One region of the Alteromonas mediterranea DE genome, then DNA from elsewhere that is predicted to be linked to it. Evidence: riboswitches for the same ligand, from Rfam matches in the RefSeq annotation. Region 1 holds a riboswitch; the other holds the start of a gene.
What was found. A riboswitch is a leader RNA that binds a small molecule or an ion and turns the genes downstream of it on or off. The one in region 1 is predicted to bind thiamine pyrophosphate.

Region 1 (9,245 bases):
TTGCGTTAATTGTCGGCCCCATGCTACTTGGCGATAAAGGCTACGTACTAATTTCATTAGGTAGTACCGCCATTGAGATGACGGTGATCAGTTTTTGTATTCTGGTTATTGGTGCCGTTATTGCGTGGTACGTACTATCGCGCTTTGCACTGTGGGCGCTAAGCCTAATTACCGGCTCTCACAAGTGGTTTGGGACCCTTGGCGAACGCAAACGCAAACGTGCATTTTACGACGGTCTTCACGCTATGGCCGCAGGCGACTTTGAGAGTGCTCAAAAGTCTTTGGGTAAAACCACCAACGGTGATTTTGAAGGTGTAAACTACTTAGCATCTGCGCAAATTGCTTTTGCCAATAACGACTTGTCTAAAGCCCGGTACTTCCTGGTTCAAGCCACCGATTTTCCTAATGCTAAAGTCGCCGCTACGGTGATGCATGCGCGTATTGACGTGGCTGAAGAGAAATACGACGCGGCACTGGAAAAGCTTGACGAACTAGACGAAAAAGAGCGCGAGAACAAGCAAGTTGTGCAGTTAAAAGCGCAAATTCTTGCCAAGCTTGGCAAATGGCAAGTGCTTCAGGAAAACTTATCTACGTGGCGCAAAGCACTGCCTAAAGCCGACTACACCGCCTGGAGCCAGCGAATTGCAAAAGGTAAATTTGCTGAAATTGCCAGTAAACAAGGCGCTGTCGAGCTGAAATCCTACTGGGATACACTGCCACGCAAACTGCGTCATGACGATGCCTATCGCGCCGCCTACGTTCAGCAGCTGCTTGATCAAGGTATGCATGCCGACGCACAGCAACACCTTGTCGAGTGGCAAAAGCGCGGGCCTAATAGCGCGTTATTCCCGCTGTTTACACAGCTGAATTTACCTGATGCTTCCCCCTCGCTTCGCTTACTAGAAAGTTGGATTAAGCAAGATGAAGAAAACGTGGCCCTTTACTCAACCCTAGGCCAAGTTGCGTTTAATTCGGGTGACGATGTATTGGCTGAAAAAGCCTTGCTTAAAGCCACTAAAATGAAGTCGCGCAAAGAAGACTTACTGCTTCTTTCAGCGATAAGTGAGCGCCACCAAGATACAGCCACGGCCCTTCAACTTTATAAAGAAGGTCAGCAGCTAGCGGGCTAAGTGAAATTTCATTTAGCCGAGCTGGTAGTACTTGTATTGTTCGTAAAATTGGCGATATAGTAAAAGGGAATTTTGAATTCGCACTTTAATTTACAACCTGCATAGGTGGTTATAAAGTGCGAATAGAAACAAATTACTTGTCGGAGTGCTTCACTGGTAACCCAGTAAGCTGAGACCGCGAAAGTGGGATCCGTAGAACCTGATCAGGCTAATACCTGCGAAGGGAACAAGAAAATACAATGTGCACAGTGCTTTTAATAAGCGTAACGCTGTGATTTGAATGTGTAAGTAACAACGAGTGATGTAAATGGTAAGTGATTAGCGCAGCACAAGGCGCAAACATTTACTTCTTATCTGCGATAAGTTTTCACCACTCAATGTTAATTACCTTCTAGCTAGAATCGCGGTTAAAATCACTCAACCTCACACACTGTATTCTCCTTCACTCCTGACAAGCATTTTTAAACCTAAACGTAAAAGGCCAAAATGCTATGTCGAACAGACGCGAACAGCGCCAACAAGCGCAACAATTCATTAATGAACTAGCGGGCGAAGCCTACCCCAACTCAACACGCCATTATGAAAGTGGAAGTAGAGACGATATCCGTGTGGCCATGCGCCTTATTCACCAGCACGACAGCTTGGTAGGCGGCACAGAAGACAACCCTATCTTAGAACCCAACCCACCCATTCCGGTTTACGACACATCAGGCCCTTACGGCGACCCAAAGGAAAATATTGACGTACACAAAGGTTTATCGCCTTTGCGTAAAACCTGGATTGAAGAGCGCAGCGATACCCGTGAGCTTGATGGCGTTTCATCAAGCTTTGCCAAAGAACGTGAAAACGACATTTTTACCGAAGACTTTCGCTTTATACGCAGTCGCAAACCGCTAAAAGCAAAAGCAGGCAAAAACGTTACACAGCTGCATTACGCCAGACAGGGCGTTATTACCCCTGAAATGGAATACATTGCCATACGCGAAAACATGGGCCGCCAAGCCATTAAAGACGCCGAGCTAACTCAGCAGCACAAAGGCGAGCACTTTGGCGCCAATTTACCCGAGACGATAACCCCTGAATTTGTGCGACAAGAAGTGGCCGCAGGGCGCGCTATTATTCCGTGTAACATTAATCACCCCGAACTCGAGCCAATGATTATTGGCCGTAACTTCTTAGTGAAAATTAACGCCAACATTGGTAATTCTGCAGTAACGTCATCAATTGAAGAAGAGGTAGAAAAGCTGGTGTGGTCTACGCGCTGGGGCGCCGACACCATCATGGATTTATCCACCGGCAGGAATATTCACGAAACCCGCGAGTGGCTGCTGCGAAATAGCCCAGTCCCCCTTGGTACCGTACCTATTTACCAAGCGCTGGAAAAAGTGAATGGCGTAGCCGAAGACTTAACGTGGGAGATGTTTAAAGACACGCTTATCGAACAAGCCGAGCAAGGGGTAGATTACTTCACTATTCACGCAGGCGTACTGCTTGAATATGTACACCTTACCGCAAAACGGGTAACCGGCATTGTATCTCGTGGCGGGTCGATTATGGCGAAGTGGTGTTTAAGTCATCACCAGCAAAGCTTTTTGTACGAGCACTTCAACGATATTTGCGAAATTTGCGCGAAATACGATGTAGCGCTGTCGCTAGGTGATGGCTTGCGCCCGGGCAGCGTAGCAGACGCTAACGACGATGCGCAGTTTTCTGAACTACGTACCCTTGGTGAGCTAACTAAAATTGCCTGGGAATACGATGTTCAGGTAATGATTGAAGGCCCAGGGCATGTGCCAATGCACATGATTAAAGAGAACATGGAAGAGCAGCTTAAGCACTGTCATGAAGCACCGTTTTATACCCTGGGGCCACTAACCACAGATATTGCACCGGGCTACGATCATTTCACATCCGGCATTGGTGCCGCCATGATTGGCTGGTATGGCTGCGCCATGCTTTGCTATGTAACCCCTAAAGAGCACCTTGGTTTACCTAACAAGGAAGACGTTAAACAAGGCTTAATTACCTACAAAATTGCTGCTCACGCCGCTGATTTAGCTAAAGGCCACCCGGGCGCGCAAATTCGCGACAACGCCATGTCGAAAGCGCGCTTTGAGTTTAGATGGGAAGATCAGTTCAATTTAGCGTTAGACCCACATACCGCGCGTGCGTATCACGATGAAACCCTTCCGCAAGCCTCTGGCAAAGTCGCACACTTTTGCTCTATGTGCGGGCCTAAATTCTGCAGCATGAAAATATCTCAGGAAGTACGGGATGTCGCTAAGCAGGCGGAAAACCTAGCTCCCGCCCAAGCCGCAGAAAAAGAAAAGGAAAAAGGCATGAAGGACATGGCGAACGCATTTAATAAATCGGGCGCCGAGCTTTATCATACCGCCGACAGTAAGGTTGAATTGCCATGACAGAGAACGCCTTGCAGCAGCCTGCGGTTAAACAGCCGGTTGTATGGTGTATAGGCGGTATAGATTCTAGTGGCGGCGCGGGTATTACCCGCGATGCCATTACCCTTGCCGACTTAAACGTTCACGCCTGCGTCATTACTACGCAGGCCACTGTGCAGTCGAATTCGATAATGCTAAGCAAAGAAAGTATGACGGCTTCAGCACTGAATCAACAGTGGCAGGTACTTAGCGAGAGCACACCAGCCAGCGCGATAAAAATTGGCGCTATTGCTAACGATGAACAAGCGCTGTTGTTGTGCGCGCGCATTCGCTCAATGGATAAACCTCGGCCATTTGTATTGTGGGACCCGGTAATACGCACATCATCAGGTGGAAAATTAAGCGAACTGTCTGAACCTGTAGTAGAAGAACTTTTAAATACCGTAGATTTAGTCACGCCTAATACCCAAGAGCTTTCGTGGTTAACTCGTCTATCGATAAAAAGCGAAGATAGCTTGCTTACTGCAGCCCACCAACTCATAACCAAGGGCGCGCACGCGATTTACATAAAAGGGGGACACGCCAACTGGCAAGCACACGTATGCGATACCTTCATCAGCCCCACCCAAACCATACAGTTTAGTCAGCCAAGAAAAGAGACCAGCAAGCTTCGCGGTACGGGCTGTATGTTAGCCAGTGCCATAGCGGCTTTTGTGGTAAACGACTACTGCATTGAAGATGCCCTTACCCTTGCCAACGCTTATGTTAGCCAGGTTAGGCATGCTTCTTGTGCGAACACAGCGTATACTCTTACATCACAAACAAGCAGCCCTGCCTTTGGGCACTGTATAGGTTTCCCCAATAACCCATTGTGCTTTCCTTCGGTAAAATTTTATCAACGGGAACACGCGCCCTCGCAGCCGTCATTGCTAAGCGCCAAACAGGTGTCACACGTTCAAAGCCAAGCTATAGAACGCCCCTTTCCCGCCCTTACGCAAACCGACTTGGGCTTATACCCTGTTGTTGATAGCGTTGACTGGATAGCACGCTTATTACCTACCGGGGTTAACATCATTCAGCTTCGCGTAAAGCACGGAACGCAGGAAGAGATTCGCCAACAGATAAAAGAAGCCATAGCACTTACGAAAAACACACACTGCCAACTGTTCATTAACGACTACTGGGAGTTAGCTATTGCGCTAGGTGCGTACGGCGTTCACTTAGGGCAAGAAGATATCGACACCGCAAATTTAGAGGCCATTCGACAGGCAGGTTTACGGCTTGGTATTTCTACCCACGGCTTTGCTGAAATACAGCGCGTACGTGCTTTGCACCCTTCGTACATAGCCCTAGGGCACATATTTCCTACGAATACCAAAGACATGCCATCTAAGCCTCAAGGGGTTGAGAGGCTGCGTAAATACGTAGCCCTATGCGAAGGAATTCCTACGGTCGCGATAGGCGGTATCAATTTAGCGCGCATTGCCGATGTAGCAAAAACCGGGGTTAATAGTATTGCCGTCGTCAGTGCAATTACCCAAGCTGATGAACCGTTAAATGCGTTTTGCAAACTATCGAAGGAGGCGGGTTTTGCATAGCCATTCATTTACCCAGCCCCTAGACAAACAAGATATCCAGCGATACAGCAGACAACTTATGCTTGAGAGCGTGGAAGAAGACGGCCAAGCTAAGCTTGCAAACTCACACGCCGTAGTAGTTGGCCTTGGTGGGTTGGGCAGTTTAGTCGCCCGGTATTTGGTGGGTGCCGGTGTGGGAAGCATCACTTTGGTTGACGGTGACACGGTAGACATCAGCAATTTGCAGCGCCAGGTAACCTACAACGAGATGCACCTTGGAGAGCTTAAAGCCAAATCACTGTATAACGAGCTCCGCAAAGTTAACCCCAAGCTTAATATCAGATATAAAAGCCTTTATGTTGATAGTAACAACTTACCAACGCTGATTTCCTCAGCCGATTGCGTGCTTGACTGCACTGACAAAATTGACACGCGAAAATTGATTAATGCGGCTACGTACCGCGCCTCTACACCGCTATTTATTGCGGCAGCGAGCGGACTAAGCTGGCAAGCATTAAACCTACCGCAAAACTCAACAAGCTGTGGCTGTTACGCCTGTCTTGTTGAATACATCAATGTGCGCGAAGACTGCTTAAGCAAAGGCGTACTTGGCCCTGTGGTTGGCATGGCGGCTTGCCATCAGGCAACGCAAGCATTGCTGTTTTTAGCCAAAGGGTTCAGTGCCAATATCAAATGGGGCCATTACCTAACTGGGAACGCCGACCTTGGTTCCCTTAAAAGCTTTACGCTGCCCTCTTCTTCTACTTGCGAGGTATGTCATGACCCAAATTAAAGTGAATGTGAACAATCAACCCATGAACGTGATATCGCCCATCTCGTTAAACGAACTGGTTGCGCTTAAGCAGATCAACGTAGACGGGACTGCCATCGCTAAGAATGCGGCCATTGTGAGCAAACGAGACTGGTCGACAACGTATCTTAACGATAACGACACCGTTGATATCTTTACCCTAGTTGCAGGAGGCTAATATGCTAACGCTTGCAAACCATACTTTTTCATCACGCCTTTTAACCGGCACAGGAAAATTCAGTAACGCTACCACTATGAAAAGTGCTGTGAGCGCTGCTCAAAGCAACATTGTGACCCTGGCCATGAAGCGCGTAGCGAGTAATAACGCACAAGACGAAACGTTAAAGGCACTACGCGAACTAGGGGTTACCTTACTTCCTAACACATCGGGGGCTAAAAATGCCCAAGAAGCCGTATTTGCAGCCGAGCTTTCTTATGAAGCACTGGGTAGCCAATGGGTAAAGCTAGAAATTCACCCCGACCAGCGTTACCTACTGCCCGACCCCATTGAAACCCTTCGGGCCGCCGAGACCTTAGTAAAAAAGGGGTTCAACGTACTGCCATACTGCGGCGCAGACCCTGTACTTTGTAAACGCTTAGAAGACGTAGGCTGTGCAGCCGTTATGCCATTGGGTGCGCCCATTGGAAGCAATCAAGGGCTGCAAACTGCTCCTTTTTTGAAGATCATTGTTGAGCAAGCGTCGATACCGGTAATTGTTGATGCAGGCATTGGCAAGCCCAGCGAGGCTATGGCTGTCATGGAAATGGGCGTAGACGCTGTGCTGGTCAATACGGCTATCGCCACCGCTAGAAACCCTGTGGCTATGGCTAAAGCCTTTGCCAGCGCCGTTGAAACAGGCCGTTGCGCTTTTGAGGCGGGTTTGGGCGCAACCAGTAACGTGGCGCTGGCCTCTAGCCCGCTTACCGCCTTTTTGGAGCCAACAGTATGAAGGTAGCACAAGCGCTAATGCAGCAAGACTTAGCTCATCTAGCTATGTTGATTAACAGTAAAACCGCGAGTGATGTAGAGCGAGCTTTAAATGCCAGCACACTTTCAATAGATGATTTTATGGCGCTTATCTCCCCTGCTGGTGCACCCTATTTGGAGGCGATGGCAACTCGTGCTCAGGCACTCACCCGCCATCGTTTCGGCAATACCATGCAGCTATTCGTGCCTTTGTATCTGTCGAACCTGTGTGCCAACGAATGTACCTATTGCGGCTTTACCATGAGCAACAAAATAAAGCGCAAAACCCTATCTATAAGTGAAGTGCTTACCGAGATTGAAGCTATTAAAGATATGGGCTTTTCTCAGGTGTTGCTGGTAACTGGCGAACACGAAACCAAAGTAGGTATGGACTATTTTGAGCAAACCCTTAGCGCTATACGAGACAAAGTTAGCTACCTCATGATGGAAGTGCAGCCGCTAAAGCGTGAGCAATATGAAACGCTAAAGCAGAAGGGGTTAGATGCCGTTTTAGTGTACCAAGAAACCTATTCGCCCCAGCAGTACGCAACCTATCATACGCGAGGGAAAAAACAGGATTTTTTATGGCGTTTGGAAACCAGCGACCGGTTAGGCCAAGCCGGTGTTGATAAAATAGGCATAGGTGCGCTACTTGGTTTAGGTGACTGGCGAGTTGATAGTGCTATGACCGCCCTTCACGGTAAGTTGATTCAGCAGCATTATTGGCAAAGCCGCGTATCTATCGCCTTTCCTAGACTTCGCAGCTGTGAAGGTAACAACACTGGCGGGAATGCACTTACCAACAGCAAGCTGCCAAATGAGCGGGACTTGCTACAACTAATTTGTGCCCACCGCCTGTTTAACCCACAAGCCGAACTATCAATGTCTACCCGTGAATCGGCCGCGTTTAGAGATGGCGTAATGCCGCTGGGTATAACATCTATGAGTGCCGCGTCACAAACGCAGCCAGGCGGCTACAGCGAACCCTCACAGGCATTAAATCAGTTTGATATTGATGACAATCGTTCGGTGCCAGAAGTGGTAAACGCGATTTCGGCGAGAGGATTAGAGCCCGTTTGGAAAGATTGGATGCCCTTTAGGCTCTCGCCGACATAGCTTCGGCAAAAATTTTTTCTAAAGGTGACAAGTCAAAGTGGACTCCAGCAATGTTAGCTTCTATCCAAGCATTCTGAGAAATCTTAGGCCAGTTAATGTCATAGCCCAGAACAAATAGTAATTCTTCAAAATAGAATCGCTGTACTCTACCATTACCCTCTCTAAAAGGATGAATAATATTTATCTCGCATATTTTCGCTTTAAATCGACAATAGTCTTGCGCTCATTGGTTTTCTTTAACTCCAAACCTTCGTAACTGAGACTTACCTCGTAGTTTTGAATATTAGGAGCAAACCTCTCTTTCCTGTGGTTACTATTTTTTGAAACAGTATGCGACATATACACCTCCCATAACGAATAACTCTACCTCGTTATAGTATAAATAGCTATTTTTGATCTTGATACCAAGCGTTTGGTTTGAGCGAAAACATTAGTTTTTTTAAGGCAAAATAAATAAAAAATTTGTTTTGCTTTCACGTAAAACCCTCCGTAGAATCCGCCCAAATTTTAGCCAGACTCTTTTCCTATGCGTCTGGCTTTTTTGTCTTATTTATCTCATATTAAAGTTATCAAAACTTAAGGGCAGTGCGTTGGATACCGTTGAATTTATTCAAATTCGTAAATTTATAGTGAAGCTAGGAAAAATGCTGCACAAGTACGGTACGCCTGCGTTCCGTCTTGAAGCTTACCTCGGTGAAGTCGCCAAATATCTGGGCGTACACGCTTCATTTATTTCGACGCCCACGTCACTAACTTTTGTTATCTGGAGCGACCGTCACGAAGACGAATACAACCATGCTGCGCGATTACAGCCTGGCGACCTAGACATGAATGCACTGTCGCTAACCGATGAATTAGCCAGCGAGTTGCTATCGGGAAACCTGTCGCTAACTGAAGCCGATAAGCGCCTAAATGAAATAGATGCCATGGGTAGCCCTTACGGTAAGTTATCTACCGGAACGGCGTTTGCCATGGCAACAGGTGCATTCGCTATGCTAATGGGTGCAAGCTGGAGTGAAATAGGTTGGTCTGCAGCACTGGGGATAGTGGCGTACTTATGGACCTTATGGGCACAGCAATCTAAACGGGTAAACCTGATGTTAGAGCCGGTCACCGCGTTCGTAGGCGGCATTCTAACTTGCGCAATCAGCCGATATATAGACCCGGGTATGAACATTCCCCTAGTTGTACTTTCGTCGGTGATTGTATTTGTGCCAGGCCTTGCCCTGACTATGGGATTAGCGG
Region 2 (9,245 bases), 1.1 Mb from region 1:
TGCGCATAGAATCCGTGACGCGTGGATTTCTCAAGCGTCAGACGATCTAAACGCTAGAATGCTGATTATCAGAACCATTATTGCAATGTGTCCGCTAATCGGTCTACTTGGAACAGTAACCGGTATGATCAGTGTTTTCGAGACAATGGCAACACAGGGCACCAGCAACGCTCGTCTTATGGCCGCTGGTATCTCTATGGCAACTATCCCGACAATGGCGGGAATGGTAGCCGCGCTATCTGGGCTGTTCATCAGTTCACGTCTTGAAGCGAAGGTGAAGCTGGCAAGAGAAGGGCTAGTTGATAGCCTGCCACATCATTAGAGAGAGAGATTATGGCTCGAAAAGTCAGAACCGAGGAAGAAGATGCACAGATCGACATGACGCCCATGTTGGATATCGTGTTTATTATGCTGATCTTCTTTATCGTTACCACTGTTTTCGTTAAAGAAGCAGGGATCGAAGTCAACAAGCCAGATGCGAGCCAGGCGATTCTTCACAAAAATGCAAACATTTTCATCGCCGTAACGGAAGACGGAAATGTTTGGCTAGACAAGCGTGAAGTTGCGCCGGACAGCGTAAGAGCGAATATAGAAAGACTGCTTACCGAGCAGCCTACTGACTACGTAATCATTCAAGCTGATGTTAAAGCGAAGCATGGTTTAGTAGTTGAAATTATGGATCAGGTTAAAGCCGCTGGCGTTAACCGAGTCTCGGTAGCGGCAAGGGGATAAGATGTTACGTATACTTGTATCTATTGTATTAGGTGCTGCGGTCGCATTTGCCCTGTTCGTTCTAATGGCCAAGTTGATTGAAAATTCATCTAGACCAGCAGACGAAGTACCGCCTGCACCGGTGATCGATATTGTAATGCAGGAACCAGACGACCAAACGCAAACGCGTACTCGTGTTCCACCACCGCCTCCGCCTCCGCCTCCACAGCCTCCGAAAATGGAGCAAGTTGAGCCGGAAACAGCGGAACCTGATGCAGATGGCTTTAGCTTAGCTATTCCAGCTATCGACACAGGTGGTGTTGGTGTAAACATTGGTGGTGTTGGTGCTATGCAACGTGACGGTGAAGCAACACCTATCGTTCGTATCGACCCGAAATATCCACCTGATGCAGCCCGTGATGGCCGTGAAGGTTGGGTAAGACTATCTTTTACTATCAACGAAGTTGGTGGTGTTGAAGATATCGAAGTTATTGAAGCTGAACCTAAGCGCGTATTCGACCGTGAAGCACGTCGTGCTCTACGTAAGTGGAAATACAAGCCTAAGATCGTTGATGGCAAGCCGGTTAAACAACCTGGCATGTTCGTACAGCTAGACTTTAAACTGGAGCAATGATCATGATGAAACGTACATTCAAAATGTCAGCCGTTGCTTTAGTGTTAGGCGCAGGTGCGGTGCTTTCAGCACCCGCTGCCCTAGCGCAGTCTGCACCTGTTGTTTGTCCTGGTTATGAAAAGGGTAAAACAACGCTAGTAGGTGAGCGTACCGGTAAGAAAGTTCAAAAAGCTTTTGAATTCTACAATGAAGACCAAGTCAACGAAGCGTTAAACGTGCTTTATGAAATCGACCCTTCGGACGATTTTGATAGAGCCTACGTTAAGCGTTTTATTGGTAACTTGCTTGCTGCGCAAGAAGGTCAAGGTGGAAAAGCGTTAAACTATTTGGTTGAATCTGTTGAACCAAAAGTGCTTAACGACCTTGAACACTCTCAAACACTTAAGCTATTAGGTGATTTGAGCATGCAGGAAGAGAAGTACACCAATGCCATTAAATGGTATAACGAGTGGATGGACTTCACGTGTAAAGAAGACGCAGACGTGTATACGCGTTTGGCACAGGCTTATTTCGAATCTAAGCAGTTAGCGAAGATGGTAGAGCCGGCAGACAAGGCAATTGCTTTGTATGAAGAGCCAAACAAGAACCCGTATGTGTTGAAGCTGACTTCTTACTACGAGCGTAAGATGTACCCAGAAACGGTTGCTGTTGCGGAAGATCTTGTTAGAACTTTCCCGCAAGAGAAAACGTGGTGGTCGCGTTTAGGATTTTTCTACATCTTAGTTGAAGACTATAAAAAAGGTCTTTCAACGCTAGAACTTGCTTATATGCAAGGTTATCTAGAAAAAGAGTCGGAAATTAAAACGCTTGCGCAGCTTTATCAAAGCAATGGTATGCCTTACAAGGCGGCCAAATTGCTTGAAAAGCACATGAAAGAAGGCTTGTTGAAAAATGATGCTGATATGATTGCTAATGTTGCTAATGCATATCACCAAGCTAAGAACTTTAAAACGGCTGCTAACTTGTATGCACAAGCGGCGGCTAAGAGTTCAGACCCTGAGCATTATCGTAAGCAAGGTACGCTTCTACTTGTAGCTGAAGACTATAAAGGCGCCATCAAAGCACTACAAAATGCCTTGGATCGCGGTGCTGAAAACCCAGAGAAAATTCACTTCACACTTATGGAAGCGAACTTCTATGCGGGTAACTTCAAGTCTGCTTACAAGCACGTGCAAGAAGCTAAGAAAGATCGCTCACTACGCCGCAACGCAGCAGCGTGGGAACCTTATATTAAGGAAAAAGCGAAGAACCGTGGTATTAACATCTAATATTCGGTTTTAGCCAAAAAAGCCTCCTTCGGGAGGCTTTTTTGTTTGCCCAGCGAAGCTGGCAAACCCGTCAGGTTGAAAGAAACCTGAATCACCCTGACTGAGGGGAAGATAATCCGAATGGCAAGGGCGTTGTTGGCCAACGACAGGGTCCGAAGGAAGCCATAGGAAGTTAGAGGTACACAATGAAAGTGAACCTGATTCGGCAAGGCAGGTGGGTAAGCGTGCAAAATAGCGCGAAGCCCGATACTCAGTCAGACCTGTTTTGTGTTTGAGGGTGGAATTTCTAACAGGGAGCCAGTGCAGTAACTGGGGAAGCCTGGCATTGGATCCAATCAAATGGTTGGACGTATCGTTCAAGGAGTGATCCAAGAATGTTGCGAGTGTGAGGTGGCAGATGAACCCGTAGTAGTGAGTAAGGCTAGGCCGATGAAAGCCAGTAATGGTGTGGAGGGTAAAACCAAGCCGACTATCAGCATTGTGTTTGATAGGATCCATTTTAGCCAAAAGCTTAAATGGATTGCGAAGGGGGGAAGCAGACTTTAAGACTCTGATGAGTTGTGAGTTTTTTTATCATTGATACACAAGCCGCCTGATCAGCGGGACAAGTCGAATCGGTGCGCTAGGAATAGTGATGTCTGGTGAGACAGGCCGTATATGGGAAGTAATTGTAGTCAAATTTGGTAGATTGCCTCAGTGCTAGAACGCCAAACCCTGCAATGAAAGTTACCACAATGTTAGAAAATGAACGATGTCCATAGGGCGCACGATACTAGATTGCAAATTAGCATTGTGTCACTTAGCAAGTGATATGAAGTATGCAGGAGCCGTATACGAGGCCCGTAGCATAGTGTTCTGAGGGAGGGATGAGGCGCAAGCCTCACCCTACTCGATATGCTTTATTGTTTTTGGGGAATTGTTGAAGAGATAGAAAGTTATCTACAGGCTAGGTTCTTGTATTAAATAGCTTCTTGTTTTCGGTAGGTACACAACGCTCGTTTACTAAATTCTCTCTGAACGTATGTAGCGTCGGCACACTCGTTTCTCTAAAATAATGCTGGCTTTAGTTTTTCTCTTAATTTTTTGGTTGCTTCTTTCAAGCCTTTTGCATCAAGCGCACTACAAAGCTGTTTGAGTTCGATATTTGACGTAATAAATACATCTATCAACCGCGAATTTTCGTTAATTATTTTAGCGATATTTTGTATTGGCTTATAGTCGCTATACTTTGCACTATCCGCACTATCCGCACTATCCGCACTATCCGCACTATCCGCACTATCCGCACTATCCGCACTATTGGCATTATCCAAACCACTCGCATCACCAGGCTTGTCGTTGAAAGTGCCGCCATCAAACTTCGCAATTTTACATAGTATGGGCCATACATCATCTAGCGCCCGTGAGCCGTCGATAAAGTGGTGTAGTTTTTGTTGATAGGTATTAATAACGCTAGTCGGTAATGAAAAAAGCCCAAGCGTAGACTGATAGCTTTTTTGTAGCGTTATAAGCTCACTGACGAGCATTTTTACCTTGTTTGTATGGGCGAGCACGGCCAGAGCACTGGTTTCTCCACTTGCTTTATTGGGCTTTCGGCCGTAATCAACAACCTCAAAGCCGTTTCTACACCAAAAAGCATCAAGTTTAGCCGTAGTGCCATAGGATGTGCATATCGCATCAATGCCATGCCTATAACTCTCGTTAGTAATTTTTCTAAGAAGCTCGCTACCAATTCCTTTACCTTGCAGCCTAGTGTGCACCGCTATGCGGTTGATTCGCCAGTACGTAAAGGTAGCAGCATTACCGTTTGCTGATAATAAACAAAGTCGCTGTGCGCCTAAGTGACCTTTCGGCCTGCGCTTTCCCGAAGCTATAGCCTCTGCGGTTTCTTCAAGACGGCTACCTCCTTCGATATTGATAATAGAGGCAGCTATTATTATGTTATCTAGCGAAAGCGAAGCTATTAGAACATCTGGGCTATCCATTAAACGCATGAAATCATCAGGTGTTGTTTGATAATGGGCTAGCGCGAGTAAAGACATAATTTGTTGTAGCGTCTGTTCGCTAACATTTTCAAAGGTAGATAAATTAAATGCGCTATGCTCGATGATGTCAGCTGCACTTTTTTCGATGTGCTTGTCGTCTATCAGCGCTGAGCTATCGCTTTCGAACAAACATGTTTCGTTAAGAAAGGTTTCAAGTGGGTCGTGCTGATACCATCTTAAAGGGGCTGTCAAAGTAAGGTGTATAGCCGAAGGTGGCAAGTTAGGTAGAAGCTTGTGTATAAAGCCGCTGCCCGAACCTTCATAACCTAAAAGGGTAGTGCTTAATATCCACTGCTTATTATGTTTGATGATCTTATGCACTAGTGGCAGTGGCAATGATGCAGCTTCATCTACAATTACTACATCGTAATCTTGCTTATCAGTATTACACAGCAGGTCGCTATCTGGTGGTACCCACTTTACAGTACCATTGGTTATTATTTCTTTTCCTTTAAATGGTAATGTAGCGGGTTGTATCTGCTCTATGCCCTTAGTGTGGTTATCTTTAGTATCTTCGCTTGGATTTTGAATATCAAAAACATTTTTGACGTTTTCCTGACGTTCACTGGTTAACAGTACGCGATGGCCTTCTCTTATCAGCTTTTGTATAAATAACCCCAAAAGAGACGACTTTCCCCTACCTCTTGGCGCGGTGATAAGCGCATTAAGTTGGTTATGGTAGAACCCTTGGCTTAGCTTGTTAAATGCGTGCTCTTGCTCATAAGACTTAAACAAAGCGCCACGATAAACATTTGCAGCATCAAGTTTATTTACTTCATAGCGGGCTATGTCTGGCAAGGAAGTCGCGCTTTCACGGTAAAAAGCAATGGATGGATTGCCTTGAAGGCGGTCTATAAAGCGCGCAAGATAAAGGCTGCGTTTCAGGCTATAGCCTTCAGAAATAAACGAAACGGCAGCGTTTTCAGGCCACTTTGTAAACGGGGGGCAGATAAGAATTAAACACCCATGCTGTTTTACCGTGCCTGCTACAGCCATGACATCGCCAGGTCTGAAAAAGTCTCTACAGTCTAAAAATGCGATATCCCACTCACTACCTAATACTTGCTTGCGTTTCTTTCCCTTTAGCATTTCGCCGGTAAAGAGGTTGTATTTAACGGTATTAGATTTATCGATAGCATTAGTCACTGTGGTTAGTGCGTTGTGACAAAATTCGTCGTGGCTAGAAATCACCAATAACCTGCGATGCAACCGCAACGTTGAGTTTTGATGTTCGGTAAAGAAGGGGGCTAAAACCCACTCACATAATTGAGATAGCGCCATGAAACTGTTTTTTCGGTATAATCTAGCGCTATAGTAGCGATTTATTATGAGGAATTCGAATGCGCTTTCTTTCTCGGCGTTTAGTGATGCCAAATGACCTTAATTATGCCAATTCTCTGTTCGGTGGCCGCGCGTTAGAATGGATTGACGAAGAAGCCGCAATTTGGGCAATTTGTCAGTTGGAAACTAATTGCTTGGTTACCAAGCATATCGGCGAAATTAGCTTTGAGTCACCAGCCATGCAAGGTGATATCGTAGAGTTTGGCTTAGAAACCAAAGCGGTGGGCCGCACGTCTATTACTGTTAGCTGTTTAGTACGCAATAAAGCTACAAAGAAAACCATCTGTTTTGCAGACGATATTGTTTTCGTAAAAGTTGACCCAGACACACGTCAGCCAACAGCACACGGTAAAACGCTGGAAGGTTTAAAAGCGCAAACTGATGACGAAGTTCGTCGTTTAAATATGAACATAGACGCTGAATAAAACGCAGCGTCCTTCGCTATATATCATATAAAAAATATGAAGTTAGCTTAACGTGTTATCTGCTTGACGATGTCTATCGAACTGGTAGACTCCGTCGCAGAAGTTGAGGCTTTATTAATGAGGGCTCAACGCTATACCAAGGGGTGTCCGTTTTCGGTCTGAGATCCACTTTAGTGGGAACCCTTAAACCTGATCCGGATAATACCGGCGTAGGAATGGTTCACAACATAGCCTAATAACCTGCCGTTAGACCCGGATCTTTTTTCTTAAGTAAGAATAAGAGATCCCATGTATAAAACACTTTTCACACTTACACTCATTGCTACTTCTGTTGCCGCGTATGGCCAGCAGCAAAGCGCTAATGCCGATACAACTATCTCTAATACTGATATCGAGCGCATTGTGGTAACCGGGGACTTTCGTCAAACTACACTAGACCAGCTAAGTGCGAGTGCCACTATTTTAAATCAGGAGCGACTTAGTAGCAGACAGCCTACTCATATTGATAGCGTGCTAAACAGCATTCCTAACGTGAACTTTGCCGCAGGTGCCTCTCGTGGGCGATTCGTTCAAATTCGAGGTATTGGCGAGCGTAGTCAGTTTGCCGAGCCTATTAACCCATCGGTTAGCTTTATCGTTGATGAGTTCGATTTTTCTGGTCTAGCTGCTGCAGGCTTAATTTTTGATACTAAGCAACTTGAAGTGTATCGCGGCCCGCAAGCTACCCTTTACGGTACAGGCGCATTAGCCGGTGCGGTGAAGCTCTCAAGCAATGACGTTGGTAGCGACGCCCCTGATTATGTCGAGGCGCGAGTGGGCAATAAAGATACCTACCGAATTGAAGGCGCTACAGGGAACGACATAGGTGGTGACTGGGGTTATCGCGTGGCGCTGGTTCACAATAGCAGTGATGGTTTTGTTGAAAACACATTTCTCGGTCGAAGTGACACCAACAATATTGATGAAACCGCATTGCGTTTTGCTGTAGAAGGGCATGTTGATGAGCGTACAACGCTTGCGCTTACTTATCGATGGTATGATATCGACAATGGGTATGATGCTTTTTCACTAGATAATGATAATAGAACCTTATCTGACGAGCCTGGCTTTGATGAGCATCAAACCCATGCGGTAAGCGCGCGTTCGACAACAGAAACGGCGGCAGGCGATCTAATTCTCATTGCTACTCACGCCTCGCATAATATCGCTTATGGCTACGACGAAGACTGGACATTCACTGGCTTTCACCCTTGGGGTTATACCTCATTCGATGCGTATTATCGCGATGTAGATACACAAACAGGAGAAATTCGTTTTGTGTCTAACGAGAGCGCCGCATTGTTCGATGGCATAACCGACTGGACTATAGGTGTTTTTTACAAAAACACCGAAGAGCAACTGCTTCGACAATACACCTACCTCGATAACGACTTCGCCAGTGAATACACGCCAACAACGACGGCAATTTACGCTAATACTGAAAGCCGTATCAACAATAATTTAGTGTTAGTTGCGGGACTAAGGCTAGAAAACTACGATTTTGACTACGCTGACAATAACCTGCTTACACGCGCTTTCGATACTACCATGGTCGGTGGGAAAGTGGCGCTTCAGTATACACAGGGCGAGCACTTCTATTACGGCAGTATTTCTCGCGGTTATAAAGGCGCTGGCTTTAACCCCGACAGCCGTGTGAATGACGAACAGCGCTTTTTCGATGAGGAATATAACTGGAACTATGAAATAGGGTTTAAAGGCCCTTTGATGACGCCAGAACTTATCGCAAGAGCAGCGCTTTTCTACATGGATAGGAAAGACACACAGGTAAGTGATTTTGACGTTATTACTCGCGATGACGGTACGGCAGGGTTCGTTGATATTATCGATAATGCAGATTTGGGAACAAATAAAGGTGCTGAGATAGAGCTTAGCTGGTTTGCTACCGACGCATGGCAGGTCGATGCAAGCGTGGGGTATTTGAGCGCGACATTTGAAGGTTATACTCTTGCCGACGGCACGCAAGTAACAGAGCAAAGGCAAGCGCAGTCTCCTAAATGGACTGCAAACCTTTATAGTGAGTACGTACTTACTGAAACGGTGCTTTGGCGTGTAGACATAGACTACAAAAGTGAATACCGCTTCTCAGACGGACATGATGTAACTGCGCCAAGCACCACATTAGTGAATTCTGAAATTGTTGTATTACACGAAAATTGGCAGACGACGTTGTGGGTTCAAAATGCCTTTGATAGAGAGTATTACACCCGAGGATTCGGTGGCTTCAGTAACGACCCTCGCGATGAGTATGCGTTTGACGAGCCGTACTATCAGCTAGGTAACGGTCGTCAATTTGGTGTTACCGTAAAGTACACGTTTTAAAATAAAAGGAAGCAGTTATGCAAGTTATGGTTGAACTCTCGTTGTACCCTCTGGTAAACGAATACATTCCGCCCATCCAAGATTTTATCGATAGGCTAAATAACTACCGCGATATTTCGGTGTCGACAAGTTCAACCAGCACTCAGGTAACAGGTGACTACGGGGTCGTTATGAAGATATTAGGCGAGGAAATGCAAAGAACCCATGAAGAAGTAGGGCAAGCTATTTTTGTGGCTAAGTTTCTCAACTTTGATGCTATGCAAGCCAGAAAGTCGTCTTGATGACTCATTTTCTTTCTGAATTTACCTCACAAATTGCCGCTACCTCTTTATTGGAATGGGTAGCGGTAGTGCTCGCCATAGCCTATGTGCTATTGGCTGCTAAACAGAATAGCTGGTGCTGGCTGTGTGCTTTTGTCAGCACCGCTATTTATACCTGGTTA

Region 2: another riboswitch for thiamine pyrophosphate. It lies ahead of MADE_RS05845 (TonB-dependent receptor); the one in region 1 lies ahead of thiC (phosphomethylpyrimidine synthase ThiC).

Annotation. Positions count from the first base shown of each region.
Region 1 is NC_011138.3:148,833-158,077, reverse strand. Features, by position in the region: gene MADE_RS00715 (heme biosynthesis HemY N-terminal domain-containing protein) at 1-1,130, shown strand, start outside; TPP riboswitch at 1,262-1,373, shown strand; gene thiC (phosphomethylpyrimidine synthase ThiC) at 1,622-3,550, shown strand; gene thiE (thiamine phosphate synthase) at 3,547-5,127, shown strand; gene MADE_RS00700 (HesA/MoeB/ThiF family protein) at 5,120-5,899, shown strand; gene thiS (sulfur carrier protein ThiS) at 5,886-6,095, shown strand; gene MADE_RS00690 (thiazole synthase) at 6,097-6,867, shown strand; gene thiH (2-iminoacetate synthase ThiH) at 6,864-8,000, shown strand; gene MADE_RS20075 (hypothetical protein) at 7,981-8,175, opposite strand; gene MADE_RS00680 (threonine/serine exporter family protein) at 8,591-9,245, shown strand, end outside.
Region 2 is NC_011138.3:1,269,250-1,278,494, forward strand. Features, by position in the region: gene MADE_RS05810 (MotA/TolQ/ExbB proton channel family protein) at 1-322, shown strand, start outside; gene MADE_RS05815 (ExbD/TolR family protein) at 334-732, shown strand; gene MADE_RS05820 (energy transducer TonB) at 734-1,345, shown strand; gene MADE_RS05825 (tetratricopeptide repeat protein) at 1,348-2,613, shown strand; gene MADE_RS05830 (hypothetical protein) at 2,953-3,159, shown strand; gene MADE_RS05835 (GNAT family N-acetyltransferase) at 3,660-5,939, opposite strand; gene MADE_RS05840 (acyl-CoA thioesterase) at 5,999-6,424, shown strand; TPP riboswitch at 6,554-6,657, shown strand; gene MADE_RS05845 (TonB-dependent receptor) at 6,713-8,803, shown strand; gene MADE_RS05850 (hypothetical protein) at 8,821-9,084, shown strand; gene pnuC (nicotinamide riboside transporter PnuC) at 9,084-9,245, shown strand, end outside.